DNA from 3 places in the Ferdinandcohnia sp. Marseille-Q9671 genome. Region 1 is predicted to be linked to each of the others. Evidence: riboswitches for the same ligand, from Rfam matches in the RefSeq annotation. Region 1 holds a riboswitch; each other region holds the start of a gene.

Region 1 (9,954 bases):
TTCCTTTTTTTCTTTCCAATAAAGTTCCTTATGTTCTCTCCAAATCTGCAAAACATCAGATTCTATCCCCTCATTAGGGGTATATTCTTCTTGAAAACGTAATGGGAGTTGAAAGCTACTCACTCCAATTTTGTCGCATAGTATTGTATCTATGTCACAATCGGAACTAGCCGAAATGATATCCTGCGCTAGTTTCTCTCCCACTTTTTCCATGTCTAGGAGGGTTCCCCTATAAAACTCATTGTCTTTTATTAAAGCCGGCCTAATATCACCACAGCATCCTTGCAAGAACCCAATTACTGCCTGTGGATATTTCCTTTTTACTATCGAGCAGCAAACTCCTGTATATTCAGCTGAAACAACATTTGCATCTGTTGTTGTTGGATGACAAGGAAAATAAATCAACATCCCCTTCTTTTTTTGTGTTCTCGTTTCAAACGTGATAATTGTTACGTCATTGTTTATTGGGATACTGGGATTTGGTCCCATTTTTATCTTATTTTCATGTAACACCCTACGGTATATCCCTATGTCACTCTTTGTTCTGCTCCTTGTGACTGTCACTGGCTCTTTGTTATTTATGGCAGATTTGATACATGTACCTATTTTCTCCTCCAATGAATCAATAAAGCTCTGTTCTGGGATCCCTAATAGACTCGTAAAAGAATCACTTGTTTGTGGACCGGAATGATTATGGGTCGCATGAAAGCAGATAGATTCTGGCTTAATCGAATATTCCTCAGTAATCCTACGCCTCCATGTTTTCACCCATTGATTATCCCACCAGATAACATCTCCAATTAGGAGTAAAAATGCATCTTTATCCTTCTCAAAATAATATGTCTTCAGAAAAAGGGGAGAATGAACCTCGGTTGCCTTTCCCTCTCTGTGGGCAAATCCCGCCAAAGAAACTGGTACCTCTGGTGTAATGTCGATTTCACTTGTACCAAGAAGTAACGTCATCATTCACTCTCCTCTATCAAAACAGCTTTAGAATTAAAATAAAGTTGCGCAGGATATGAAAGGGATCCTTAACCGGCAATGCTACTACCTTTTGTAAAGGCTCGCCTTGTCTATCCCTAATTTGTATCCATTCACCAATATTCTTGATAGGATTAGGAAACGTAGAAAAGCTATATTCAAAAAACGTTTTATACCACTCTAAAAATTGTTCATCTTTTGTTTTCTTATATAATAATAGCAATGTATATAAAGCCTCTGAGTGCGGCCACCACAGCTTTGTATCCCACGTATCTTGAATTAATTTTTCATATGGATCGTGCACAAGCCTGCCCTGTGGCTCCTTGCCATTATGATGAACAAACCGAAGCAGTCCTCCATGTTCATGGTCCCACCCTACTTGAATGGCATACAATGTTGCCTTAGAAAGAAGCTGCAGTACCTCCGCCTGCTTCTTTTCCTCCCATTCATGTAAGCTATGAACATGAAACCAGATTGATTCGATCGCATGGCCTGGATTCACGTGGTTCGCAAGTAAAGTATCTTCGTCGCTTTGATTCTTTGCCCGTAACTCAACAATTCTGCCATCCTCCTGTATGAATTCCTGTACAATGTTCTTGCTAATTTCGTTTGCTTTTTTCGTCATTTGTCTAGAGAACCTTTGCGCTGTTTCCTCTACCTCTTGCGCCACGTTCATCATAATCATCTGAATCGAATGTGAGGAATACCCCTCTGCAATTGGGTAAGGTTCTGTTCGGAAGTTGCCTTTTTCAATTCGAGTTTGAATCGATTCATACACCTTATATCCTTGCTCAAATGCAGCTTCATTCCCAAATACATCTGCATACTTATTGACTCCGAGTACATAAAAGCAATCTGCAAAGACACTAATGTCTTCTTGTCCTTTAATAGGTGTACCATCATGGGTTACGGCATATAGGACGTGGTTATTTTCCATGACTACATGGTTAACTAGGAAACGATATGTTTTATCCGCCATCTCCTTTAAACGACTTTTATTCAAGGCAAGTTTTTCACGGTCCACTAATCGGAATAGTTCCGCACATAACCAGAGAAACCGCCCTTGTGACCAGGTGTATTTATCCTTACTCACAAGTTGACTTCCGTCATTGGAGAAGCAGGTGAAAACGCCACCCGCTTCATCATCAAATGCCTTTTCCCAAAACGGCCAAAAATTTTCTTCGATTTCATTTCTATAGAAGTTTACTAGTTTTTGAGTTTCCATAACGAATCTCCTTGTTAAACAGATGGTGTAATCGTGTTATCCTTTGCTAGCTCTTCATCAGATTTACTAATTGCTGATAGCATATCCTCGATTTCTGGCTTCACTGGTTTGTTTTTATTCAGTAAACCGAGACCAATATACACTAACCCAGACGCAAAGATTGGTGCACCTAACTCAATATAAAGTGGCCAATCTACGACATATTTGGTTAAAGCAAACATGGCAAACCCTGCTAGAACTGAGGAAATGGCTGCCTTGGAATCACTATACTTAAAGGCAGGAATCAAACCTAATAGCATTGGAATAGAAACTGGTCCGACTAGCGCTGCAAACCAAGTGATTAATAATCCTAAAACTCCTCCAAAATTATCTGAGAAGATTCCGATAATGAGCGTTAAAAATGTGAATGTAAATGTAACAATCCTTGCTATTTTTAATGAAGTCTTTTGGTCAAGACCTTTATATTTACGTGACAACACTGGGAGAATATCTCGTGTAATAACTGCTGAAATGGTATTTGCGTCTGAGGAAGTCATCGACATAGTTGCGGCAAATAATGAAGCTAGAACAAGACCTACTAATCCTGCTGGTAAAAGTTCTTGTGTGAGTAGCGCATAGGATTGGGTTGGATCAGCAATGTTTGGCAAAATAAGTGGAGCTGCCCACATTGGGAAGAATAAAATTAACGGCCAGATAAGATAGAGGACTCCAGAGAATATGGCCGATTTCTTTGCTTCTTTTCCAGAGGGTGATGCAATGTATCGTGCTGCAAGGTTCCACGTTCCACCATTATAGCTAAAGAATACGATGAATACGTAAACTAACACATAGCCTAACGTGTATGGTTCATTGAATGGTTGACTGTTTGCCTCAGGGAGTTTATCCCAGATGCCGGTAATAGATCCCCATCCACCCATTTGACTTAACACAACAAAGAACATGACAATACCCGCTACGATTTGGATAATGAACTGTGCGAAATCTGTCCATAGATCCGCCCATATACCTCCAACGGTAATATAAATAAGAGAAACAATTCCAGATAACAAGATTCCATAAATAATTGGGATACCCGTAAATACATTAAGTAAAAGTCCAATTGCTGCCCATTTTGCACCAACGTCAAACAATTTTACAAGTACGCCGCTCCACGCGACCAATTGCTGGGTTGGTACATTGTAACGCATGGCTAGGTACTCTGTCGGTGATTCAATATCAAGTTTGGTTCTCAGCTTTGACCATCTTGGTGCAATAATATAACCACCTAAAATAACGGAAACAAAAATCGGTAGTGCCCACCATACATACAAACTAAATCCGTGTGTATACGCTAATCCAGCATACGCTACAAACACTGCGCCTGAGTATCCACCAACATGGTGCGAAATTCCGCCTAACCACCAAGGAAGCTTTCCGCCTGCCACAAAGAAATCCTTCGACCCTTGTACTTTATTAAACGACCAAAACCCAATAACAACCATTAGTAAGAAAAATGCGATTATGACTCCCCAATCTAGACCACTCATGTTTCTCCCCCTTTTTAAGTTGTAATCTTGTCAAAACCTTTGCCGACACGTGCTAATCGGCTTACTATTCCTGTTTATTTTTCCACCTCCTTTAATTAATCCTAATATATGACTAATTAATGTATAAAATACCACACTTGATTTTAATTGTAAATTAAATTTTGAAAATTTAGTATCTTGGTAAATCGATGCTATTCTTCAAAACTGAAATCTAGAGGGTAGTTATTGGATAGGTAAATAATCTTTTCGTTAATACATAAACTAAATATAGATTTTCACTAGGTCTTCCGATAAGTAATTGGGTTGTTTCACGAAAAGATACAAATTTTATTCGACAAATTTCGAACCACTCTTTTAAATTTCAACAAATATGTAACTTTTTCTCTTCCCAAACGTCTAATACATGTGTACTATTTATACAGCTAGTATTCTATGAAAAAGGTGTTGATTACGATGAGTCGAACAGAGCGCCATTCGAAACAGAAGAAACAGAAAAAGAAATGGCCAAAAGTTGTTGGGATTATTGCTCTTCTTTTAGTGTTAGCAGTCGGTGGTTATGCCGCTTATTTATATCAATCTGTTGCAAGTACGGTTGGAAAAATGCATGAGGACAGAGATGGATCTGACAAACGCGCGAATAATATTGATATTTCGAAAAAGGATCCAATTTCAATTTTGCTCATGGGTGTTGATGAACGCTCCGGAGACAGAGGTCGTTCCGATACGCTCATTTTGGTATCTGTTAATCCAAACACAAATTCCATGCAGATGCTAAGTATCCCGCGTGATACACGTGTGGAGATCATCGGTAAAGGGATTCAAGATAAAATCAATCACGCATATGCTTTTGGTGGCGTGGACATGACGATAGATACGGTTGAGAACTTTTTAGATGTTCCCGTCGACTATTACGTGAGAGTGAACATGGAAGGACTTCAACAAATCGTAGATGCACTTGGTGGTGTCCAGGTTAACAATGAATTTGCTTTCTCTTATGATGGAGCTAATTTCGCAGAAGGTACACAAACGTTAAATGGGAAACAAGCACTCGCTTATGCTCGTATGCGTTATGATGATCCTCGTGGAGATTTCGGTAGACAGGATCGTCAAAAGCAGGTTATCCAAGGAATTATTGACAAAGGTGCAAGCTTTTCTACTGTCACAAAAGTGGATGATATTTTGGGCGCACTTGGAACGAATGTAAAAACAGATATTTCCTTTGATGAGATGAAGACAATTCAATCTAATTATAAAAACGCACGTCACAACATTGAACAATTTAGCATCAATGGTGTTGGGCAAACATTAGATAAATGGTACTACATTGTGTCAGAAGAAGAACGCTTGGCAGTTTCTTCTAGACTCAAGCAGCATCTGGAAATAAAATAGGTACAAAAGAAGCAACCGGTTATACGCCGGTTGTTTTTTTACTCTTTAATTGGGGGGATTACGATAATGCAATTACAGTTGAAATCGAATTACTCAAATAATCAAGACCTTCGAGAAAAACTTTATCCGTTATTTGATAAGGTTTTTGGAATCGAAGTCGATACATTCAAGGACTTTTACGCAAGAGGATTTTGGGATCCAACGTACACACCCTTTACCTTTTTTGAAGTTGAGAAAGCCGTCGCAAATGTATCAATGTTTGAAATGCCGATGATGATTCATGGAAAAATGCAAACAGTAGCTGGAATTCAATCTGTTATGACTCATCCCGATTATCGTGGAAAAGGATTGATGAAATCCTTGTTTCAACAAACACTTGAACACATTGACAACCATTTTGAACTTTCATTTTTACTAACATCAAACCCAAAGCTATATGAAAAGTATGGGTTTCGAGTTTTGAGAGAACATTATTTTGTGCAAAAACTTAGTCTTCCAAAACAGTACCACAATCCTTTAGTACCTCTAGATGTTTTTAACAGCAGTGACGCAGAAACCATACAAAGCCTTTTTAAAAAGAATGTCCCAAGTTCTCAACTGTTTTATCCATTGGCATATGAATCATCTTTCTACCTTAACATGTATAACCCAACCCTACATAAAATGGTGCATTACTCACCTGATTTGAATGTACTACTTATTTTCAGAGTGAATGAAGGAATCTGTGAGCTGTATGATATCGTTGGACCAACAATGCCAACACTTAAGCAACTATGCTCGGTTATACCAGATAATTTTACAGAGCTCCATCTGTACATTAGCCCTGATTTGTTTGAGGAGAATTTCACACCGGTCGAATATGAAACATCCGATTTCCTAATGGTAAGAGGTGAGATTGATTTAGAAAACAGCCTATTCAAACTCCCAATTCCTGCAGCCTTCTAAACCGTACATGTTTCCCTCCTTTTTCCATATACTAAGTGGGACAAGGGGACAGGTTCCTTGTCCCATTCTGTGACACAGAACCTGTCCTCCGCCCAAAGGAGGTACCTATGAACAAACGCACATTATTTTTTAGTATAGTATTACTGCTTTTCATCGCTGTTGCCCCAGCTTCAGCTGCGGAAAAATCTCCATTTTTCGGTGTCAGTGCAACGGTGGTACAGGTGGAGGATGGTACATTTGAGGTAAAAACAGCAGGCAAAGAGGAAAACGAAGGGTTTGTTTTTTCACCGCGTGGCGTGAAAGGTGGAATGACTATTCTGTATCAAGTTCAGGTGAAGGGTGAAGGTGCCGTCTATTTAAATGTAGATGAGACCGATCCACGAGGCACATTTTTAGCGGAAACGGTCTCACCTGTGATTGCCTTGCATGATTCATGGCGGACCATCCAGCTAGAGGTGGAACTCCAGGAGACCACCTCTCAAATTGACGCGATGGTGCTCACTAATAAAGCCGAGAAAACAAAATTCATGTTTCGTAATGTAAAAATAAGTGAAGTGGAATAAAGGATGCTATTGTTGCATCCTTTTTTCTATTTCTTTCTTTTCCAATAGTAAACCATTTCCTCTTCACCGATTAAGTTAAAATAATCCATACCCGTTTCAATCGTTGCCTCGGGGTTAATACATTCATCTGCCAAAAGCGGCCTCCACTCTTTATCACGCACATACCCATTATAGTTAATACGTTCTGCAGGTATTCTCTTCAAAAGTTCTGCCTGCTCCTCACATAAACTGCCCTCATTCGGACCAAAATCTAACCCAGGGTAATCTTGCTGCGTCGGGTCATCCTCCCAGCCGCAGATTTCACAAATATCATATGCAAATGCTTCATCTAATGTTTTAAAACCACAACACGGACATGTAAACATTATGTTTTGCTCCTTTCCTAAAAAGAGGTCTTAGTGTCAGCTGGGTCGAGGAACCTGTCCCCATGGCTCAGCATGGATTTGACAGCCTACTGGGTCACCGGACCTGTCCCCCTGTCCCACAAGTGTTTGACAGCTTGCTGGGTCACGGGACCTGTCCCCCTGTCCCACATGTTTGACAGCCTGCTGGGTCAAGGAACCTGTACCCCTGTCCCACAAGTGTTTGACAGCTTGCTGGGTCACGGGACCTGTCCCCCTGTCCCACATGTTTGACAGCCTGCTGGGTCAAGGGACCTGTCCCCCTGTCCCAAATAGTAAATTCCCTCATCCACATTAAAAGAAAGCTTGAGGTCCATTCCCCAAGCTTTCTGCTGACTGATTAGTTTAGTTTAAAGCGTTGTATTAAGGAGTTTAGTTCGCCTGCGTTTTCTTCTAGTTGTTTTGCGCTTCTAGCGACTTCTTCCATTGAGCTGCTCGATTGTTGGGCTGTTGCTGATACTTCCTCAACACCTGCTGCAGACTCTTCTGCTACAGCCGCAATTCCCTCGATCGAACCACTGATTACTTGTGTATCATCAAGCACTCCATACAATGAAGCTGACATTGTTTCAATTTGTGCGCCAATTTGTTCGATTGTCTGTTTTAAGTTATTAAAGGTTTTTCCAGTTGTTTGAATTTGAACTGTACCTTCTTCAACAGATTGATAGCCGTCATCTAATGATTGCACAACCTGCTTAGATTCTTGTTGAATATCTTTTACTATCAACGTGATTTCCGCAACCGACTTTCCAACCTGTTCGGCAAGCTTACGAACCTCGTCCGCCACAACAGCAAAGCCCTTCCCATGTTCACCCGCACGAGCTGCTTCAATTGCCGCGTTTAGTGCAAGTAGATTGGTTTGACCTGCGATTTCCTGAATCACATTCACAAGCTTTGTAATTTCATTTGTTTTATGGTCTAACCCTACAACCAGTGCGTGCGATTGCTTCATTTTTTCATTGATGCTGTTCATTTGTCCAATGGACGTTTCCATATATGCACTACCATCGTTTGTCATCTTAAGCATCCCTTGAGACTGTTCCTTAATGTCGTCCCCTTTTACAGCAACCTGCATGATTTCCTGTGAAAAATGAGACATCTTTTCAATTAAGGTAGTGGAAGATGTTGCTTGATCCTCCGCACCACGTGAAAGTTCATCCATCGTGACAGCAATTTGCTGGCTACCAGCCATAACCTCATCCGCGTACTGGGTCAATTCCTCACTCTGCCCCGTCACATTATCTGATACAACAGACATCTGCTTGACGACGCTCCTTAAATATTCATTCATATAATAAACCGAAGTAACGAGTTGACCGATTTCGTCCTTTAGCTTCGTTTTTATCGGTTCGGATTGAAGCTCACCCTTCGAAATCGCATTCATTCGATTGGCAATTTGCTTCACCGGTCTTGAAATAACCTCTGATGTGTAGATAGAAATGATAGCTCCTAACACAATCACAATTCCTGCTATAATGAGTCCCACTAGATTCGCGGATTCACCATAACTCACAACATTTTCTCCTGTTGATACAATCTGTCTTTCCTTATTATGTGCTAGATTTTCTACACGCTCCATTAAGCCACTTGCAGCAGGCTGAATATAAACCTGAAGATTGTGTTTAGCTAACTCTGCATCACCGTTATCATAAACATCTATGACATCCTTTTTAATTTGCTCTTTCCAGCTATTGCTTGCTCTTAAAAGCTCCTGTACCTCTTTGTCCTTCACATTAGCCAATTTTTTCTTCATCAGATCAAATTCCACCGAATACATGCCAAATTCCTCTTTGTAGGACTTATCTCCGTACAGAACATAACCCCTTGTCAAGGCAATACTTTGTGCAATATTGTATTTCAACGTGTCATATTCGATAAGTTCAGATAGCTCGGTAGAAGTAATCTCCTTGGTTTTATCATTCATACTTGAAACAGCTACAAAATTATATACCGATAGACCTATACAAAGTATGATGATGGCAAAAAAACTAACAGTTAGTCTCATTCTAATACTTTTCATATATATGCAACCCCCTTCTAGTAGTTAAGAAAATAAAAGAATAGAATAGAACAATCATACATTCTTCACACATAAAAATAGGCCATCACACAAGAATGGCCCGATAACGTTATACATTATTGGCAGCTAGGCTATCGTGGTACAAATTGTACGGTAGACCCTCAGCTTTGCGTCCTATCCTTTCGGAGAGTTTGCCTTTTCTTCAATTATACTAGTTTCTAAGTCCTAGTATACAAGTTATGGAGTCTTCCAACAATACTCGACATGTCATTTCTGTTACTTTTTGACTACCAAATCAAGAAGCATTTTATAAAATTCCTCTTTACTAGTTGGTAGTACCTCTGGTAATTCAAGATTCGCTTTCATACTATATTCCTCCATTCATTTCGACTCTATCTTCTCTAGTAATCTAGTATTGACATATTTTTCATAGATATACCTGATTACTAGAAAAAAAGAATAGAATGAGGATGAAGAATTGAGGATTTCAAACGTATCCCAAAATAAAAAAGATTAACCACAAAATAAGGAAGAAAAAAAGCCAGCTAGTGCTGACTTTTTATACTTAGTTATTTGATTTGTTCCAATGCCTGCTCAATCACACGCATGTTTTTGATTGTATCGGCCACAGAATACATTGGCTGCTTATTTGATAACACACACTCAGCAAAATGCTCTACCTGAAGCTTATACTGGTCACCTTGAACAGTCTCTTCACGTACACCTGCTTCCGTGCTTATTTCAATCAGTCCGTTTCCTTCTTGGTTGTCCGGACGGAAGGCACGCCCCACTAAAATAGAACCTTTTGTACCAACTACCTCATATTGAGCCTTAAACGGTTGTTCAAAGCTGCAGTCAAAGCTTGCAAGAATTCCACTTTCAAACGTAAGTGTACCCGCTGCTG
Region 2 (9,954 bases), 1.2 Mb from region 1:
ACCTGAAGACCTTGTAATGGGACTAATGAAAAAGGTCGAGGGTGTTAGCCAAAATTCCAAAGCTGAAAAAGCGGTTGAATTAATAAAGCAAATCGACGATAAGGTGATTATCTTTACCGAATATCGAGCTACCCAAATGTATCTACAATGGTTCCTTAAGCAAAATGGTATTTCCTCCGTCCCATTTAGAGGTGGGTTCAAGCGCGGGAAGAAGGACTGGATGCGAGAGTTATTCAAAGGTAACTTCCAGGTGCTAATCGCAACAGAAGCCGGTGGTGAAGGGATTAACCTGCAATTCTGTAATCACATAATCAATTATGACCTTCCTTGGAATCCAATGAGACTTGAACAACGCATAGGTCGTATCCATCGTCTTGGGCAAGAAAAGGATGTTCATATATATAACTTTGCAACTAAAAACACAGTTGAAGAGCATATCTTAAAGCTATTATATGAAAAAATTAATCTGTTTGAGCGAGTGATTGGTCAACTCGACGATATTTTAACAAGATTGGACCTTGGAAATATCGAAGACCATATTCAGGATATTATGCTTCGATCACGTAGCGAAGGAGAAATAAAGATTAAAATGGAGAATCTAACATCCATTATTAGCTTTGAAGAACAAAACGGTGGTGAGCAGCATGCAGCAACAGGAAATAGTTAATTTTCTGGAAAAATATTTTGTTTCAAACAACTGTGAAATTCTTGAAAAACAACCTGGACATATGACCGTCCAATTAACAGTTGATATAGATAAGCAATTAATGAACCGTCCCTTCTATTGGACCTATGTTGAAAAAACAGGCGGTACCCCAAATCCGATGAAGCTTACATTAATCACAGACCGGGACAAAACACCTGATAACATAAAGGGGGACTTTATCCACTTCGGAGCTCCCCGCTTACATCAAATTTTTGAGTCTTCCAAAAAACTTGCAAGCTACATTAGGCTCTATCAACAGACAACTCCCGGTATGCAGGGTAACACTCCCCTTTTTCCATGGTTAGGGTTAAATGTGAAGGTTTCATATAAATGTGATCGAAAACGAGATGTATTGATGTCTCTCGGCATACAACTTATAAACGGAATGATTATAGAGGATTTCCAAGAAAAACTTGAACGGTTACCGTTAACACCAAAAATTCCTGATTTAACCTATACGATGTCTCCACTTGTAAAACCACAAAGTGGAGTGAGTCGATTACAGCAATATATCAGAGGGTTTGTTAAGACACAGGATCACTTATGGGCAGATGAAGCTAGAAAACGGTGGGATGAAGACCTTGCTCTTTTAAATGCTTTTTATGAAGGAATCGAAGAAAAACCAGAAAGCTATGAAATTGAAAAAGAAGCACTTAGAGACCAGTACGAACCAAAAGTTCTTGTCGAAATTATCAATGGCGGGTTGTTTTATCTCTGTCAAAATGCTTTATAAAATAGGCCTATCCTCATATTCGAGGGTGGGCTTTTCCTTTTTTGAGGGTGTTTTTTGAAAAATCGTTCGACAATTAACTTGCAATTTACTGGCAATTTTACAATTTACCCCATGTGATTATTGGAATATGTAAACTGAATGAAAAGACATATTAACAATTATAGGTCTTTCACCCCATCCTTCGAGCTTTTATAACAAAATACGATAATATCTAACATATTTTAAGTAGGCGAACAAACAACAAAACTATTTTTGTAAATATTTTGACATCGACATTTTTTTACAGAAATAATATTTTTTATGTTTTATACTTCTAAATGTAATACAAAGGTTCTATACATATAAGGGACTATCGTTATAGGTCAGTCAGCTGGAGTTCAAGCAGATAAAGGCAAACCTATTGAAAAATAGGGACGCAAAGTCACAGGTCTAACGTTGGGTATTCAATTATGATGGCTGGACTGCCTGGAATACAAATTGTATTTTGGGAGGAAAACGAATAATGATTAATGAAGTACAAAACAAAAATGAACAATTGGATCAAGATTGGATTGAACTAATTTTAGAAGCAATGGAGATAGGAATGAGCGTCCAGGATATTCAAGCTTTCCTCCAAAGTAAAACAGCATAACCAACCTTACATATAACAAACCGTACTATAAACTTATACTATTATTATCAAGCTAGAGAACTCGGAACACACCGGGTTCTTTATTTTTTATTTTTTGTTCTTATTATAAAACATTTCTTCATTATATGTTATAATGGGGAAGGGAAGGAAGGTGAAATCAATGATTGGTCAACGCATCAAAACATATCGCTTACAAAAACAATTATCTCTATCAGAACTAGCAGATCGGGCAGGAGTTGCCAAATCATACTTAAGCTCTATCGAACGAAACCTCCAATCGAACCCTTCTATCCAATTTCTAGAAAAGGTTTCTTCGGTCCTCGGCGTATCAGTGAATACATTACTCCATAATGAGGACCACGATACAAAAATAGAAGAACTTGATTCTGATTGGGCCCAACTAGTACAAGAAGCTATGAAATCAGGAGTTTCGAAAGAAGAATTTAAAGAGTTTTTGGAGTTTAACAAATGGAAATCACAAAATAAATAGAAAACGTGCAATATGATCAATCAGAGTATTCATCATATTGCACGTTTTTTTCTGGAATAGTGTGTAATATGACAATGAGGATTCCTTCACCTAAATTATTCATAGCTTTAAACCAAATCGACTCAAAACGTAGATATGACAAATTCCAAACTATTACAAATAAAGAATCTATAAAAAAATAAATCTTAATCAAATAATTCAATCAATGTTGATTCTGATAGGTCCAAGAAACTATATTAAAGTTAACTAGGACAACCTTTTGAAATATTATTAATCCTAGAAGATGTCTCTAAAATTCTCATTACTTCCTCTAGCATCCCTGTGTTAATAATCGACGTTAACTCACTTTGAAATGATCCATTGTTATCAATAATGGTATGTGGAAAAGATTTTATTACTTCATTACATAATTTTTCAATTACTTTTAATTGAAATCTTTGCAACACTTCATCTTTTTCAAAGTCTACTCTTAATTTACCATTGTCTCTTAGGTTTAAACGTTCTAGATCCTTTTCTAATTCGACAGATATATATATATGCCTTACAGGTGAGTTAACCCTTTCATAAAGTTTTCTAATAACGGCTTCAATGTCAACATTCTTATAAGTAACCGACAAGGAAATAGCTGCTTGTATAATTCCTTGATCTGCTATTACAAAATCTTTTTTGTTAGTTTGGTTTACATTTGTAAGTACAAAACAAACATTAACCCATTGTTTTATCACCTCATGATAATTTCTAATAGTGACCCCACTAAACATTGAAAATAAATCACATAAGTAAGCAAAGTTTTTTATCGTAAAAGTGATAGTATTAACAGTTTTTATTACAATCCGTTTTAAGGAACTATACTCATTATTCATATAATAAATATTTTCCTGTATCTCGTAACCATTTTCGTTCAATTTATTTGCAAGCAAATGGGCAATTGTTGTTTTCCCACTTCCCGGCAAACCAAAAAAGTCAACAATAATTCCATGCTTTAGGTCATTTTCCATATTTTTTCTATCGCCTCTCATAATGAAGAGGTTTTCTCTTTGAAAGTATCAACCTCTAACCAAATTTATAGATAGGTTTATTTTCTTCACACTAGCTGAAAAGCCAACTAATCGAATGACTGGTTAATTAATTTAGATAGCTTAGGGATTTTGGTACAGCTCTTGACCCAATTTTTGTATAAGGGATTACTATATACCACTCTCCGCATTAATGATTTGATGACTATCGAACTTAATCAATATGGAGCCTTCCTCATAGTTTCCAACCACTGATTGATTTGGAATACCTTTTAGATTATTAATGATGTTTTTTAGAAAATTCTGTCCTAGTTCATGAGCATGAGGGTACCCTCCCCCAAAACGTGGATTAATTTCCGAAATAAGATACCCAGATGTCGTTTTGAAGCAATCTATATCAATAGGCCCAATCGGTCCCAACGCATCTATTAATCTTTCAACGATGTTAAAAAGCTCCTCGTCCTTGACTGCCATGGATTTATCAGTTTCTCCAGCCCTCATTCTTATTTTTCGCTTTATAAAGATATTTGTAACATGATTATTAAGTAAATCGATATAACAGTCTACACCGTACTCCTCACCTTCAACAAAAGGCTGTATAACAATATCATCATTCGCTTTAAACAAAGCATGGAGTTCTTTAAAAGAATTAATTTTATGAATTCCTAAACTTGCACTACCTTTTCTCGGTTTCAGAATTAATGGAAAATGTATTCTCTCATTCTCTAAGTCTCTTTCAACTTCCTCAATATCAATATAAGAATTTATAAAAGGCAATTGATTTGATTGTAGAAATGTAGAAGTTAAATATTTATCATAACAAATATCTACCACATCACAATTTGAAATGATTGCTTTTATATTTTCGTTTTCAAACTCACTTTTATGGCTTGCTAATAACGTTAATTCCGGATCAATAAGTGAAAGAACAGCATCTATTTTATATCTTCTACATATATCCTTAATGGTCTGTAGGTATTCGGGTTGGTCTATGCGTGGAACAATTTCATAAGCATCTGCAAAATATAAAGCTGGTGCTTTATTGTCACAATCAACTGCAACTACATTTCCACCTATTTGAGCAAGCTCCTCTTTAAAATAGGAAACTAGTTTTACTCTTCTTCCTGCACTACATATTAAGATATTCATTTTCATCCCTCTTTTAAAAGCAGTATATATCCTCATTAAAGAATTCCTTAATTGTTTCTTTTTTTCTTACAATAAATGTTTTTTTCCCATCATAAGCAATAATAGCTGGTCTTTCTTTAATAAATGGGGGATTAAAAACTATCGTATAGGCGCCAACATTTTCAAAGATAAAATAATCGTTACGGCTAGGCACTTCACCAGCAATGTCGTGTGCAAGATAGTCCTTTTCCATACATGTATAACCAACTATTTGATAAATTCCATCTTCTGTGAAATTTTCGATAGCTTTTACAGTCTGCATTGGAAGATTTCTTTTATGCATAGTAGGCTTAATGTTATGAACACTACCGTCCACTAAAACAAAGTTTGTATTATTCACCTTTTTTACATCTATTACCTTTGTTATAAAAAGAAAAGTATTAGCAACCATTGAAATACCTGGTTCTAATACTAAAAAAGGCTTCTTAACAAAATGTTTAAATTCTTCATTGACAATTAAACATATGGCTTCAGCATAATCCTCAAATCCTGGTGCATTGACTCGAAAGGATTGAGGGAGTTCACCATATATTCCTCCCCCAATATCAATATACTCCACTGTATCAGGTATATATTGTATAACTAAATCACATAGTTTCTTTGTAATCGTTTGATATGTTTCAACGCTTCTTGTTTTTGTGGAAAAATGACCATGTAATCCGGTAATTTTTACATTGCTGATCATCTTCAATTCGTTTATTACATATTCAAAATTTCCATTTTCAACGCAAATACCAAATCTGCTCGTCTCATAACCTTCCTGAAGTGGACTTTCGCCGCCTTTTGAAAGTGAAAAATTAGCCCTCAACCCTACTTTTATTTGTTTATTTTCATTAGCAGCACAATACTCTTTGATTAAGTCTACTTCATACAACGAATCAATATTTAGAATGCTTTCATTTTCAAAGGCTAAATTTATATCATTCATGTTTTTTATAGGTCCATTAAATATAATAGACTTTGGATCTACACCGATTTTTAGTGCTAAATCGTACTCTAACCGAGATACCACTTCAGCATAGGCCCCTATTTTGGATAATTCCTTACATAAATAGGGAAGATAGTTAGTCTTGTATGAATAACCTATAATGAAGTTTTGATATCGACTTTTAAATGCATACTCTATTTTTCTATAGTTTTCCCTTAGCTTTTGAACATCCAGTAGAAAAAAGGAGGTTCCATATTTTCTCTCCAATTCTTCAACTCTTTTAAAGTCTAGAAGCAATCTTCTCACCCTCTATTCATTTCTACAAATTACCTGTCTTATTTTGGCTACCCTTAAAATCCGACATAGTAGCATGACTATCTTGGTTGATACCTTCTGGCTTAATCAGTCTTTTTAAAGTCATTAAAATAATTCTAATATCCAGGAGGAAAGATTGATGTTCCACATACCATACGTCTAATTCAAATCTTTTTTCCCAGCTAATTGCGTTTCTTCCATTAACCTGAGCCCAACCTGTTATACCTGGTTTTACTTCATGACGCCTTGCTTGAAAAGGTGAATACATGGGAATATATTCCAACAATAGTGGTCTAGGTCCGACTAAACTCATATCTCCTTTTACAACATTAATCAATTGAGGCAATTCATCTAAACTATACTTTCTAATGAAATTCCCAATTGGAGATAATCTTAAATAATCTGGTAAATCTTCACCATTTTTATCCCTCTCTTCGGTCATTGTTCTAAACTTATATAGTACAAAGGACTTCCCATTATAACCTGGGCGTTCCTGCTTAAATAGAATAGGTGAGCCAAGTTTTAATTTAACTAGAATTGCAGTGATGAAAATGATCGGACAAAACAAAATTAAAACAAGCGAAGCGATTAACAAATCAAATATCCTTTTCATGTAACCCACTCCAATTTCCACTACTTCGTTTTTTCTAGATCTCCACAATGATTTTCGTAAAAAATTTGATATACTAGAGAGATTTTTCAATCACTCTCTTTATACCCTTAATAAAGTCATCAACTTCTTTTATTTTCATAAAGTACATGATTAAACAATAAGCAATAGCACCTACCAATATTGAGATCAATAGCGACAATTGTATATGAAATATTTGACCTAGCATTACATAGGAAAATTTTGCAATGAATCCCATAATGACAGAACTACAAATGATTTTCAAAAATGACATAGTCATGTTTTTAAATTCAAAAAAGCCAATCTTTTTTCCTAGACTAATAAATAAAAGAATTGTACAAACACTTGCTGATATACTTGTTGCCAGTGCTAACCCACCTATACCTAGAAACTTTGATAAAACAATATTTAGGACTATGTTTAAAATAACGGTTAGAGCAGAATTAATCATTGGGGTTCGTGAGTCTTTTAGAGAATAAAATGCTTTTGTTAAGACATCTCTAAGACCAAATGCAATCATTCCAATAGAGTAGTAAAACAAGGCAGTTGAGGTCATATCAATTGCTTGTTTCGTAAATGCACCTCGGCCAAATAAAAGCTCTACAATTGGTTGAGCGAAAATAACACTACCCATTGTCACTGGAACAAGTAGCACACTAATCACAACCATAGTTTGTGATAATGCCTTTCTCAAACCTAAAACATTATCATTTGCCGCCATTTTTGAAATGACCGGGTAAAATACTGCGGCTATTGATGAAACGAAAATTCCTTGGACAAATAAATTAAGCTGGTTTGCATAGTTAAGGGCTGAAATACCTCCAATAGCTATATTTGACGCTATTGTTCTGTCTACAAGTTTATTAATTTGTTCAACAGATGAACCTAATATGATTGGAAAAGCTAAAACGACCATCCTCTTTAGATGATCGTTTTTTACATTTAATATCGGTTTGTAGGAGAAATCTTTTTGATAAACAAAAAAGAGTAAAAATAAAAATTGTAAAAAAGCACCCAGTACTTTACCGAAAGGCAGGATCGATATTTGAATGTAAGAACTTAATACAATTGCCAAGATTAAAGCAAAATTCAATGGTAATCCCATAAGACTTGGTGCAATATGATTACCTTTTATTTGTAGATACCCACTAAAAATATATATAAGGCCGGAAAAATACATACTTAATACTGTAACCCTTGTGAATGATGTCGCTAATTCTATAGTTTCTCCATCAAATCCAGACGCAAAAATTTTTACTAAGGGCTCAGTAAATAGTAAACAGATTAAACATAAAAAGGTGGTAAAAACAAGCATAAGGTTTATTAAATAATTCGTAAATTTATCTCCTTCTTTGACACCTAACTTGCTTTCAATATTACTATACATTGGGATATATGCAGAAGATACCCCTATTCCTATGAAACCAAAGATGACACTAGGTATGACTAGCGATATAAGAAAAGCATCACTTATGGAAGAGGCTCCATAAAAATAAGCAAGAATAATATCACGTAAAAATCCTATCCCTTTTGATAATAGGCTCAATAACATAACTAAAATAATTGTTTTTTTCACAATAAAGCAAATCCTATCGTATTAATTTTAGCCTCTCTTCACACTGTAGCCCCTGTTTCTCGTATATTTTATTCATATCGTTAATTACAACCTCAATAGAATATAAGTGAATTAGATCTTTGTTTTTTGTTGAAAACCTTTGTTGTATTTCCGCTGATTTGTAAAGTCTTTCAATTGATGAAGCACAACCATGCACATCATCTGTATCAACAACATAACCGTTTAAATCATGAATAACTAAGTCTCGATTCCCTCTACAATTCGTAACAACTAGAGGTAGCCCAGTCGCCATTGCTTCCATCACATTTACCGGTAGACCTTCTTGTCTAGATGTTGAAACTGCAATATCAGAAAGTGCCATTAATTGCGGAATATCTTCCCTGTACCCTAAAAAGGCAACATTTCTTTCTATATCGAGGCTTTTGGTCAACTCCTTATACTCTATTGATTTACTTCCTGAACCAACTACTAATAATTTTAAATTTGGAATACTTCCTTTTAGCCTGCCAACTGCCTTAATTATAAGGTCCTGGTGCTTACGGTAACTAAGTTCTCCAACATATATTAAGATAAAATCTTCATCACTAAAGCCATACTGGTAGCGGAGCTTATTTTTCTTTTCAAATGTTTGTGGTACAAACTTTTGTAAATCAAGTCCTATACCATTTACTTTGAAGATTGAATGCTCTTTTCGTAGCTTCAATTTTTTAGCAGATAAATAATCCTCATCATTCATCGTTATTAATCCATCCGTCCATCTGGCAGCCATTTTTTCTAAGGTGTAGTATAAAGCCCAGTTTTTCATTGGAGCTCCTTTAAAAAAATGAAACCCGTGGGCTGTATAAAGGATTTTGACATTTTGTATATTTCTACAAGCCATGCGGGTAATAAAAGAGGCAACAGGGGTGTGAACATGTAATAGTTCATATCCTTCCTCAGCTACCACTCTATGTATCTGTTTGTAGGCACTAACATTCTCAAGATCTAGTGGATTTCTTTGAAATGTAATAGGATGAATTTCACACCCTAACTCCAGCAATTTTGGGCTAATGTCATGTACTTTGTTACAAGCTATTCCCACCACATTCCCTTTGTCTAATAGAAATTTTATATGCGGAATAAAAAAATCATTGATCGTACTGGCGATTGTTGCAACATATAAAATCTTCATATATAAAAGTGACTCCTTTTTTTCAAGTTATTATTTTGTCCCATAATAATAACTGTCCTTTTTATTAAATTTCTTCTCTTTACGATTTAATATAACTCCCAATATGTTCGCTCTCGCCTTTAGCAAAAGTTCTTTTGCTTTAGCAGCACTTTCTTTTGTTGTTTTACCATTACTTATTACAAGAACAACACCATCGCTTTTTTGTGCGACAATTTGTGCATCCGTAACGGTGAGAATAGGAGGTGTATCAAGGATAATATAGTCATACTCTAAACGCGCCTCATTTAATACCCAATCCATTCTATTCCTACTTAACAATTCCGCAGGGTTGGGTGGAATAGGACCACTTGTTAACAATGATAAGTTGGGAACGGCCGTTTTATGAACCACTTCAGATAATTTAGCTAGATTAAATAAAACATTTGTTAACCCTGATTGATTTTCAACTCGAAAAGTAGAATGGCATGTTGGCTTCCTCATATCCATATCCACTAACAATACATTATGATCCTGCTGTGCTAACACAATTGCTAAATTCGATGCGGTCGTAGATTTTCCTTCACCTGGAG
Region 3 (9,954 bases), on a different contig from region 1:
CATTTGAGGCCTCTATTATCCCTAATTTTCACTTAATACGTGATTTGGGCTGGATAGATGGGTATGCAGGATTAACGATTCCTTTTTTCGCAACAACATTTGGCACCTTCTTGCTACGGCAAAACTTTAAGCAAATACCAAAAGAACTAAGAGAAGCAAGTCAAATTGCCGGCATTGGAGACTTCCGGTTCTTCTTAACAGTAGTCCTGCCTGTTTCAAGAACAAGTTTAGTTACTCTAGGGATATATGGCTTTTTAACATCGTGGAATATGTATTTATGGCCCCTTTTGGCTACCACGAATGATGCGGTACGTACCGTTCAAATTGGCCTCAAACAGTTGCAAACACAGGAGCAATTAAACGAGTGGGGAGTCATAATGGCAGGTGCTGTTACAGTAATTATCCCGACTGTAATCTTGCTATTCGTAGGCCAAAAGAAATTACAAACAGGTTTAACAGAAGGGGCTGTAAAATAACAGCTGCTTCGTGGCTATAACACTATACTGAGGATAAAAGGGAGAAGAAAAAATGAAAAAAATCATGATGATTCTTGCGTTAGGTATGGTTTTACTATTAGCAGCTTGTTCAGGAGGAAATTCTACCTCAGGTGAAAGCACGAAAACTGGATCTTCAAATGCTTCAAACCCAAACACGGATAATAAAGAGAGCGATGAAAAACAAACTGTTACATTTTGGCACTCTATGGGAGGGGCAGGTCAAGAGGCATTAAATAGCATTGTTGAGAAATATAATAATTCTCAAGACGAAATTCAAGTTAATGCAGAATATCAAGGTACATATGATGAATCATTAACAAAGTTTAATGCAGTTGCTGGTACAGATAGTGCTCCAACGATGATTCAAACGTTTGAAATTGGAACAATGTCTATGATCAATAGTGGGAATATAGTTCCGATACAAGAATTAGTTGATGCTGACGGATATGATATGAGCGGGTTGGAAGAGAATATTGTAAATTACTACTCGTTAGATGGAGAGTTCTATTCAATGCCGTTTAACTCTTCAACACCAGTCATGTATTACAATAAGGATGCTTTTGAAGCAGCTGGTTTAGACCCTGAAGTGCCACCAGCTACATATGAAGAAGTGGAAGAAGCGAGTAAAGCAATTACTAAAGCTAATCCTGATATGAAAGGCTTTGCTCTTCAAGCATATGGTTGGTTATGGGAACAATTATTAGCGAATCAAGGTGCGCTATTATTAAACAATGATAATGGACGCTCCGATACACCAACAGAGATTGGTTGGACAGAGGAACAAGGTAAATCCATTTTTAATTGGGTAAAACGTATGGTTGATGCAGACACATTTGCAAATTACGGAACGAATGGAGATAACATGGTTGCTGGGTTTTTAGCTGGCGATGTTGCTATGTTCTTACAATCATCTGCAAGCGCAAGAGATGTTATTGATACTGCTCCATTTGAGGTAGGAATTGCCTTCCTTCCACATCCAGAAGATAAAGAACGCGAAGGTGTAGTTATCGGTGGTGCAAGTCTTTGGATGATTGATGGCAAACCAGAAGAAGAGACAAAAGCAGCTTGGGAATTTATGAAATATTTACAAACTCCTGAAGTGCAAGCCCGGTGGCATGTTGGAACTGGATACTTTGCGATTAACCCTGATGCATATGAAGAACAAGCAGTTAAAGATGCTTACACGGAAAAGCCACAATTGCAAGTAACAGTTAACCAACTACAAGAGACGAAATCTTCCTATGCAACACAAGGAGCGTTAATGGATATGCTTCCACAAGGAAGAAAAGTAATGGAAACGGCTCTTGAAACAGTATACAACGGTGGAGATGTAGATGAAGCGTATGATACAGCAGTAGAACAATTCAATAAAGCGATTGAACAAGCGAACAAAGCAAGAGGTAAATAAGAGAATAGGTAGTGGATAAGGCAGAGAAAAGTGTGGATTTTCCATGCTTTTCTTTTTTAAAATAGAATAAAGGAGCTGATTCGATAATGACAAAAATCTACGGTCATCGTGGAGCAAAAGGTATGTATCCTGAGAATACATTACTAAGTTTTTCAAAAGCAATTGAACAGGGTGTTGAAGGCTTGGAGTTAGATGTCCATTTAACAAAAGATGGTGAAGTTGTGGTCATTCATGATGAAACACTAGATCGAACTACAAGTGGAACAGGCTGGATTAAAGATGTAACGTTAGCGGAAATTAAACAGTACTCTGCAGGAAGTCCTTTTTCCCATTTGCCAAAATATGTAGAGGAGTGGAACAACGAACAAGTTCCAACACTAAAGGAAGTACTTCAATTATTGGAGCCATATCCTATTGAGCTAAATATTGAACTGAAAACTTATGCGATTGCATATCAAGGAATTGAGGAAGAGATTAAACAGCTAGTTGACGAATATGGAAAGAGTAGGAAAGTAGTGTACTCGTCCTTTCATTTGCCTTCTCTTCTACGGATAAAACAAATTGACCCTAAATCCGAAATTGCGTGGTTATTAAATCATGACATTTCACTTCCGCATGATTATATAGAAGCTTTACATTTAGAATCCTTACATATAAATAAATCTATTCTTCTATCAAAAACAGAATATCCCGAACATATACAACAACTTTTTGATAATCTCCGTGTATGGACAGTCAATGAACCAGGTGAAATTAAGCGTCTACTAGATTTACAGGTCAATTCAATTATTACAGACTTTCCTGAACGAGCCATTGCTCTTAGAAACGAACGTAATCAAGAGGTAAATAGTTGAAGGTATTGTCCCTAATCTGTATCGACCAAATAAAGAAATGGCCTGCACTCAAGTTTTCTTAGAACCAAGGTGCAGGCCATTTCTTTAATTTTGTGCCATTTTAAATTCTAAAAATATCTGGTTATAGATTGCAAGGTTCTTTTTCCCTAAGTTCTCGTAAACCTCAAGCTTCTCTGTTAGTTCTGGTGATGGATAAAATCGCTCATCCGATACCATTTCTTCTGGCATATGCTTTAATGCTTCTTTGTTCGGTGTTGAGTAGCTTACATATTCTGTGTTCTGTGCTGCGACTTCTTCATCCAAGATAAAGTTGATAAACTGATGAGCACCATCCACATTTTTAGCTGTTTTTGGTATAACCATATTATCAAACCAAAGATTTGAACCTTCAGTCGGTACAGCGTATTCTAAATCCTCGTTCTCCCACATAATATCAGCAGCATCACCTGACCATACAAGGGCGATGGAAGCTTCACCGTTTTGAACGAGGACTTTTCCTTCGTCACCAACAATTGCTTTTACATTTGGCCGTAGCTTGATGAGCTTTTCTTTTGCTTCGTTTAAATGAGCAATATTTGTATCGTTTAACGAATATCCAAGTGAGTTAAGCCCCATTCCAATAACTTCTCGAGCACCATCAATTAATAGAATTTCATTTTCTAAGGAAGGATCCCAGAGGTCATTCCAACTAGTAAATTCGATTCCATCTAACATTGTAGGGTTATAGACAATCCCTACAGTGCCCCAGAAATATGGGACAGAGTATACATTGCCTGGATCAAATGGGAGATCCATGAAACGCTCATCAATATTTGATAAATTTGGTAGTTTCGAGTGATCAAGAGGGATTAGTAAGTCCTCTTGACGCATCTTATCAATCATATATTCAGATGGGACAGCTATATCATACGTTGTTCCACCTTGCTCAATTTTTGTCATCATCGCTTCATTTGAGTCAAAGGTTTCATAAATGACCTTAATACCGGTTTCCTCTTCAAAGCGATCAATTAACTCCTCGTCAATATAATCTCCCCAATTATAAACCGTCAACGTATTTCCTTCAGAAAGACCTTGTGATGAATTTAAATGGTTAATGAGATAAAGTAGAGCACCAGAGAGTACGGCAATTAACAAGAAAACACGAATGAGTTTCGTCATTTTCGAACCCCCAGTCCACGAGTGTTACCACGCTGAGAAATAAAGTAATATCCAACCACTAGTAACATGGTAAAGATAAATAATAGAGTAGACAATGCATTGATATTTAATGAGATTCCTCGACGTGCTAAGGAATAGATCTCAACAGATAATGTTGAAAAACCATTTCCAGTCACGAAAAACGTGACAGCGAAATCATCAAAGGAGTATGTGAGTGCCATAAAAAACCCTGCGAAAATTCCCGGTGTGATATAAGGAATAATGACCTTAGTTAGTACCTCCCATTGATTAGCCCCAAGATCTCTTGCGGCATCCAGTAAAGTAGGGCTCATTTCTTTTAACTTAGGTAATACCATAAGCACCACAATTGGTATACAAAATGCAATATGTGAGAGTAATACTGAGTAAAATCCTAATTTGATGCCTGCCATAGTTAAAAGAATTAAGAAAGAGGCACCTATAATCACGTCGGGACTGACGATTAAGACATTATTTAACGATAGCAAGGTATTCTGAGTTTGTCTTTGTTTAACTGAATGAATACCTATTGCGCCAAGAACTCCAATAATGGTTGATATAAGAGCTGAAAGCAATGCTACAACAATTGTATTTAATACAATGATAAGGAGTCTTGTATCCTGAAATAGCTCTTTATACCAATCTAGGGTAAAGCCTTCGAAATTACTCATTGTACCACCGCTATTAAACGAGTAATACACTAAATAGAAGATAGGTGCGTATAAAATGAAGAATATAATAAGTAAATACATTCTGGATGAAATAGCTAGTTTATCTCTCATTTTTTGCACCTCGCTTCTTACGGTTTCCTGTTGCTACCATGATAAGAACCATGAAGATGATTAGGAAGACGGCAATAGTTGAACCCATTCCCCAATCCTGTGTTACTAGAAATTGCTGTTCAATTGCTGTACCGAGTGTAATGACCTTGTTTCCTGCAATTAGTCGTGTAAGCATGAATAGCGATAGAGCAGGAATGAATACAATCTGACATCCGGATTTGACCCCTTGAATGGTTAAAGGAAAGATTACCCTACGAAAGGTGGTCCATTTTGATGCACCTAGATCGCTAGAGGCATCTAGTAGACTAGGATTTAACTCATTTAGTGAGTTGAAAATAGGTAATATCATAAAAGGTATAAAAATATAAACAGAAACAAACACAAAACTAAAATCGGTAAACAATAGCTGTTGTGAGCCAATTCCTAACACCTCGAGAACGCTGTTTGCAGCCCCTTTGGCACCAAAGATTCCTATAAAGGCATAAGCCTTTAATAATAAATTAATCCAAGAGGGAGCAATGATTAATAGTAACCAAAGGTGCTTGTGTTTTGTTTTCGTGAGCAAATAAGCGGTAGGGTATGCAACCAGTAACGAAATAGCTGTAATTAAAAAAGCATACCAAAAAGAACTTAATGTCATCTTTAAATAGATAGGTGTAAAGAATGTTTTATAGTTTACTAACGAAAGATTTCCCTCTATATCAAAGAAAGAATAATAGAGAACCAGTGTGATTGGTGCAATGACAAAGATTAGAATCCATAAAGCATAGGGGATAAAATATATATTACGGGTTAGCTTATTTTCCATGGCTTTCCCCGTCCGAATATGCTTCTAAGCGACGATCGTATTCTTCTTCAGTTTCACCAATACGCATAACATGTATCGCCTCAGAATCAAAATAGAGTCCTATTTCATCACCGACTTTTGCCTTTTTCGTGGAATGCACAAGCCACTCATTTCCATCTTTATCAAAACAACAAATTTCATAATGAACGCCTCTGAAAAGTTGAGAATCAACTACCACTTGAAGCTTTCCTTTTTCAAAAGTGGTTATTTCTAAGTCCTCTGGGCGAATTACAATATCAACAAGTTCGTTTTTTGTAAATCCTTGGTCTACACATTCAAAGGTTTTTCCAACAAATTCAACAAGAAAATCCTGATGCATTTTTCCTTTTACAATATTTGATTCTCCGATAAAATCAGCAACAAAACGATTTATTGGCTCATCATAGATATCTATAGGGGTTCCACTTTGTTGAATTTTTCCTTCATTTAATACAAAAATCTCATCTGACATGGCTAGAGCTTCCTCTTGATCATGTGTAACAAAGATAAACGTAATACCGAGTCGCTGTTGCAGTTCGCGGAGCTCGTATTGCATTTCCGTTCGAAGTTTTAAGTCTAATGCAGATAAAGGTTCATCTAATAAGATAATCTCAGGTTCATTTACAATGGCACGTGCAATTGCAACACGCTGCCTCTGACCACCTGACATTTCATTAATTTCACGGTTTTCATAGCCTTTTAAGTTAACAAAGCTTAATGCTTCCTTCACCTTCGCTTCGATGTCAGCGTTCTTCATTTTCTTAATACGAAGTCCAAATGCTACATTCTCAAAAACGTTTAGATGTGGGAATAGAGCATAATCTTGAAAAACAGTATTAACCTGACGTTTGTTAGCGGGTACAGTGTTTACCTTTTTACCGTTAAAATAAACCTCGCCATTAGAGGGTTCAATAAAACCTGCAATTAATCGTAAAATCGTCGTCTTACCACAGCCAGAAGGTCCAAGAAGTGTATAAAATTTTCCTCTTTCTATTTCAAAACTTACATTATTAAGGACAGCGGGATCGTTGTCATATTGTTTGGTAACATTTTTAAATTGAATAATAGGTATGTTATTCATAGCAACCCCCTTCTTTCTATTAAATATTAAATTTTTCAAGCTGTTTTTATGTCTAGCTCCAGGCGTCATCGGCTTAAGCAAATTGCTTCTTAAGGCAAAAAACGCCTTCGTCTGCACTTTTCTTGTGCTTGTCGCCAAATAGGCGGAGCCATTGTGCATTTCAGACTCAATCCGGCATAATTATACACGAATTGTGAAATAATTCAATAACAATACTAAATGTAATAGATATGACTAAATAAGGAAAGTGATATAGGAGATTTTTCATAGGATATATTTCACATTACTTGGAAAAATAAGTGTTGATTTAATTGACCAAAGTAGAAATAACAAATATAATTAAGTTATAATTTAAAAAATTCATTTTTGATATAACAATAGAATATCGACAAGGCAAATTCATTGAAAGATGAAGACGCAAAACTATAGGGGCTACGTCAAACCAACGTTGACATGCCAGCCAGTTGCCGAGGATAACTCGTAACGCAAAGAAACGTAGATTAATCGGTTGGATTAGTCTTTTTTTTATACCAACTATAGCTACTAGTTTACTAGATTTTTGGATAGAAAAATTTTTGGAAGTGATTACAAATGGATAAAGAGGTCCAAGCTGCTAAAAATCTGAACGTACTAAAGAAATTGAGTGAACTAATTGAGAAGGTTGGTTCTGAGAAAAACCTGATATCTAAGGAGGTTCGTGATTTTTTTGAATGTACGTATCAGGGAAGCGAAGAAAAGGAACAAACTAATGAACTTTTAACGCAGCTCCAGGAAATGAATGAACAAATGGAAAATATGCATTGGATGAATAAGCATTATCGCATCCTACATGAATTTGCCCAAATATGTAGCAAAACATTAAATGAAAGTGTCCTTCTCCAAAAATCGTATGAAATGGTTTCTCAGGTAATGCCTACGGATTCATTTTATATTGCCTTGTATAATCCAGGAGATTCATATGTTCATTTGGTTTTTATTATGGATAACGGAGAGCCAGCTCCACCAAGTATAGTAGAACTTGGTGAGAATTATACGTCAAAGGTAATCAAAACGAGAGAAATCGTTCATTTAAAACAACAAAGTCAAAATCATGAATATGACATGACAATGGGTGAAGGAGAGGAAGACACGAGTTCCTGCCTTTTTGTGCCAGTGGTTATTGATGATCAGGTAAAAGGAGTTATTTCAGCTCAAAGTTTTCGCGATTTTGCCTATCGGAAGGAGCATGAGGACTTACTCCAAATGATTGGAGCACAAGTAATTAACTCAATTGAAACTGCAAGATTATACGAAAAAATCTATACTATGTCGAGAACGGATGAATTAACAGGTTTAAAAAACCATCGGGCATTCCATGAGGATTTAGCACAGTTACTTCGGAGTGGAAATGAAGAAATTACAGTAATGATGATTGACTCCGATGATTTAAAACAGGTGAATGATCAATTTGGTCACGATGCGGGAGATTTATATCTGAAGGTGTTAGCAGATGGAATGAAGTCTGTATGTGATAAATTCATAGAGGGTTATCGTTACGCCGGTGATGAATTTATGATTTTAATCAAGTCTCGAAACGACCAGAGTGTAGAAGGTATTTATTCTAGATTAAAAACGTACTATGTAGAGCATCCGGTTTTACTTGAGGGTGAAAGAATTACTGTATCGATAAGTACAGGTGTAGGTGTGTATCCTCATCATGGGTTAACTGTCGATGCTTTGAAGAAAGCAGCCGATCAAGCGCTATATGCTGCAAAGGAAAGTGGAAAAAACCGTATGATAATAGCGGATATAAAGGCATAAAAAGACTCATCCAAAAAGGATGAGTCTTTATTTAATTGATATGTGCGATTATACCTTCTTCATCATCTAGAACTAGCTTAATCCCTGCATAAGGGTCTTTACCCATAAACTCCCCGAGCAATAGACGAATAGCTTCGATAAGGTTTGCCATGATAAGAACTTGTTTACGCTCGTTTACATAGACCTCTGCAGAAAATCCATAGTCGTCATCATACATAAGCTCAACTTCAACCTCTTCAGGTTTCACTTGCTTCTTCAATCCAATATAGACACATACTGCATTGATGATTTCTTGTTCAGAAAGAATTAGCTTCTCCATGGATCAGTCTCTTTTTTCTTCTTGTCTCTAATAAGAACAAAGATTTTGCGAATGATGGAAAATAGAACATATATCGCTAGAACATTAATCATTAGGCCAAGAAATGAACCGAGTGCTCCCATTCCACCTAAAAGACCGCCGAATAGTAATCCAGCAAGACCACCAAGCATAAGGCCTTTCATTAACCCGCCAGACATTAATCCGCCTTTTGGAGTGGTTGTAGCAGTAGATTTATTCGTAGTAGTGTTGTCCTTTTTCTGTTGTTGGAAGTTTGATTTATTCGTATTACCTATATTATTATTGAAACCTTTTTTACCTGATTTGTACCCCTTCGCCTCAACAGTTGTTGAATGGTCTTGAAAAACAATGTTTCCAACAGGCGAGAGAATAAGTGAAAGTGCTAGAAATGCTGATATTACCTTTTTCATTATTGTATACCTCCATATGTTAGTAAGATTCATTTTATTATTATCCATTATACCCTATCAAGAAGAATTAAGCTTTTGAATCTTCTCTTCTATATACGATGGAAAAGGTAAATGGTTTCGGTTATTTATAAAAAATTAATAAGGTAAATTATGGCTTTAGCGGCCGTGGATTCAACTACCAAAAACAATCCTCAATTCTATATAGAGAATTCGGAACATGATGTAAATTAGTCTAAAATAGTAACGTTATATGGATAACTGGTAATTTTTAAAGTTATTCTGTTTAAAAGTGGTATAGTATACTTTAAGAAAGTGTTCTTAGTAATAGAAGGTAGGAAAGAGGATACCAAAATGAAAACAGAAACAAATAAACAGACAACATCTTTTATGGCTGATCTTAGGTCCCTTTTTAAAGCAGGGGTTTTACTTGCTAACGTACTTCCCGTATTTTCTGGTTTTTGGTTAGCAATTTATTTTACAGGTGCTTCCTTTCAGGAAAATGTGGGATTGTTTCTATCTACGATGCTCGGGAGTACCCTTGTTATGGCGGGAGCCTTAATCATAAATAACTGGTATGATGTTGATATAGATACGGTCATGGATCGAACGAAGAAACGTCCAACTGTAACAGGGCATTTCTCGTTAAAAGCTGTATTAATCTTAGGGATAATATGTACCATTCTAGGTTTTGTACTCTTATCATTTACAACACTAGAGGCAGTCATTTATACATTAGTAGGATGGTTCACTTATGTTGTACCTTATACGATGTGGTCAAAGAGA

What was found. Region 1 has a riboswitch for cyclic di-GMP ahead of ACWNMY_RS09495 (methyl-accepting chemotaxis protein). Riboswitches for the same ligand answer to the same signal wherever they lie in the genome.
Region 2: another riboswitch for cyclic di-GMP. It lies ahead of ACWNMY_RS03665 (anti-repressor SinI family protein); the one in region 1 lies ahead of ACWNMY_RS09495 (methyl-accepting chemotaxis protein).
Region 3: another riboswitch for cyclic di-GMP. It lies ahead of ACWNMY_RS12995 (diguanylate cyclase domain-containing protein); the one in region 1 lies ahead of ACWNMY_RS09495 (methyl-accepting chemotaxis protein).

The regions. Positions count from the first base shown of each region.
Region 1 covers NZ_CDRJTA010000001.1:1,892,147-1,902,100, forward strand. Annotated here, with positions in the region: gene ACWNMY_RS09460 (neutral/alkaline non-lysosomal ceramidase N-terminal domain-containing protein) at 1-966, opposite strand, end outside; gene ACWNMY_RS09465 (AGE family epimerase/isomerase) at 980-2,206, opposite strand; gene ACWNMY_RS09470 (sodium:solute symporter family protein) at 2,221-3,732, opposite strand; gene ACWNMY_RS09475 (LCP family glycopolymer transferase) at 4,186-5,121, shown strand; gene ACWNMY_RS09480 (GNAT family N-acetyltransferase) at 5,188-6,066, shown strand; gene ACWNMY_RS09485 (hypothetical protein) at 6,174-6,629, shown strand; gene ACWNMY_RS09490 (CPCC family cysteine-rich protein) at 6,656-6,994, opposite strand; gene ACWNMY_RS09495 (methyl-accepting chemotaxis protein) at 7,371-9,050, opposite strand; cyclic di-GMP riboswitch class I at 9,169-9,256, opposite strand; gene ACWNMY_RS09500 (Gfo/Idh/MocA family protein) at 9,620-9,954, opposite strand, start outside.
Region 2 covers NZ_CDRJTA010000001.1:692,167-702,120, forward strand. Annotated here, with positions in the region: gene ACWNMY_RS03655 (DEAD/DEAH box helicase) at 1-667, shown strand, start outside; gene ACWNMY_RS03660 (YqhG family protein) at 645-1,439, shown strand; cyclic di-GMP riboswitch class I at 1,820-1,908, shown strand; gene ACWNMY_RS03665 (anti-repressor SinI family protein) at 1,942-2,070, shown strand; gene ACWNMY_RS03670 (helix-turn-helix domain-containing protein) at 2,231-2,560, shown strand; gene ACWNMY_RS03675 (hypothetical protein) at 2,803-3,558, opposite strand; gene ACWNMY_RS03680 (ATP-grasp domain-containing protein) at 3,748-4,725, opposite strand; gene ACWNMY_RS03685 (diaminopimelate decarboxylase) at 4,739-5,959, opposite strand; gene ACWNMY_RS03690 (sugar transferase) at 6,012-6,620, opposite strand; gene murJ (murein biosynthesis integral membrane protein MurJ) at 6,694-8,214, opposite strand; gene ACWNMY_RS03700 (glycosyltransferase family 4 protein) at 8,228-9,385, opposite strand; gene ACWNMY_RS03705 (CpsD/CapB family tyrosine-protein kinase) at 9,416-9,954, opposite strand, start outside.
Region 3 covers NZ_CDRJTA010000003.1:47,426-57,379, forward strand. Annotated here, with positions in the region: gene ACWNMY_RS12960 (carbohydrate ABC transporter permease) at 1-476, shown strand, start outside; gene ACWNMY_RS12965 (extracellular solute-binding protein) at 529-1,905, shown strand; gene ACWNMY_RS12970 (glycerophosphodiester phosphodiesterase) at 1,992-2,759, shown strand; gene ACWNMY_RS12975 (ABC transporter substrate-binding protein) at 2,844-3,917, opposite strand; gene ACWNMY_RS12980 (ABC transporter permease) at 3,914-4,717, opposite strand; gene ACWNMY_RS12985 (ABC transporter permease) at 4,707-5,525, opposite strand; gene ACWNMY_RS12990 (ABC transporter ATP-binding protein) at 5,515-6,624, opposite strand; cyclic di-GMP riboswitch class I at 7,007-7,096, shown strand; gene ACWNMY_RS12995 (diguanylate cyclase domain-containing protein) at 7,216-8,424, shown strand; gene ACWNMY_RS13000 (YxcD family protein) at 8,456-8,743, opposite strand; gene ACWNMY_RS13005 (hypothetical protein) at 8,731-9,171, opposite strand; gene cyoE (heme o synthase) at 9,523-9,954, shown strand, end outside.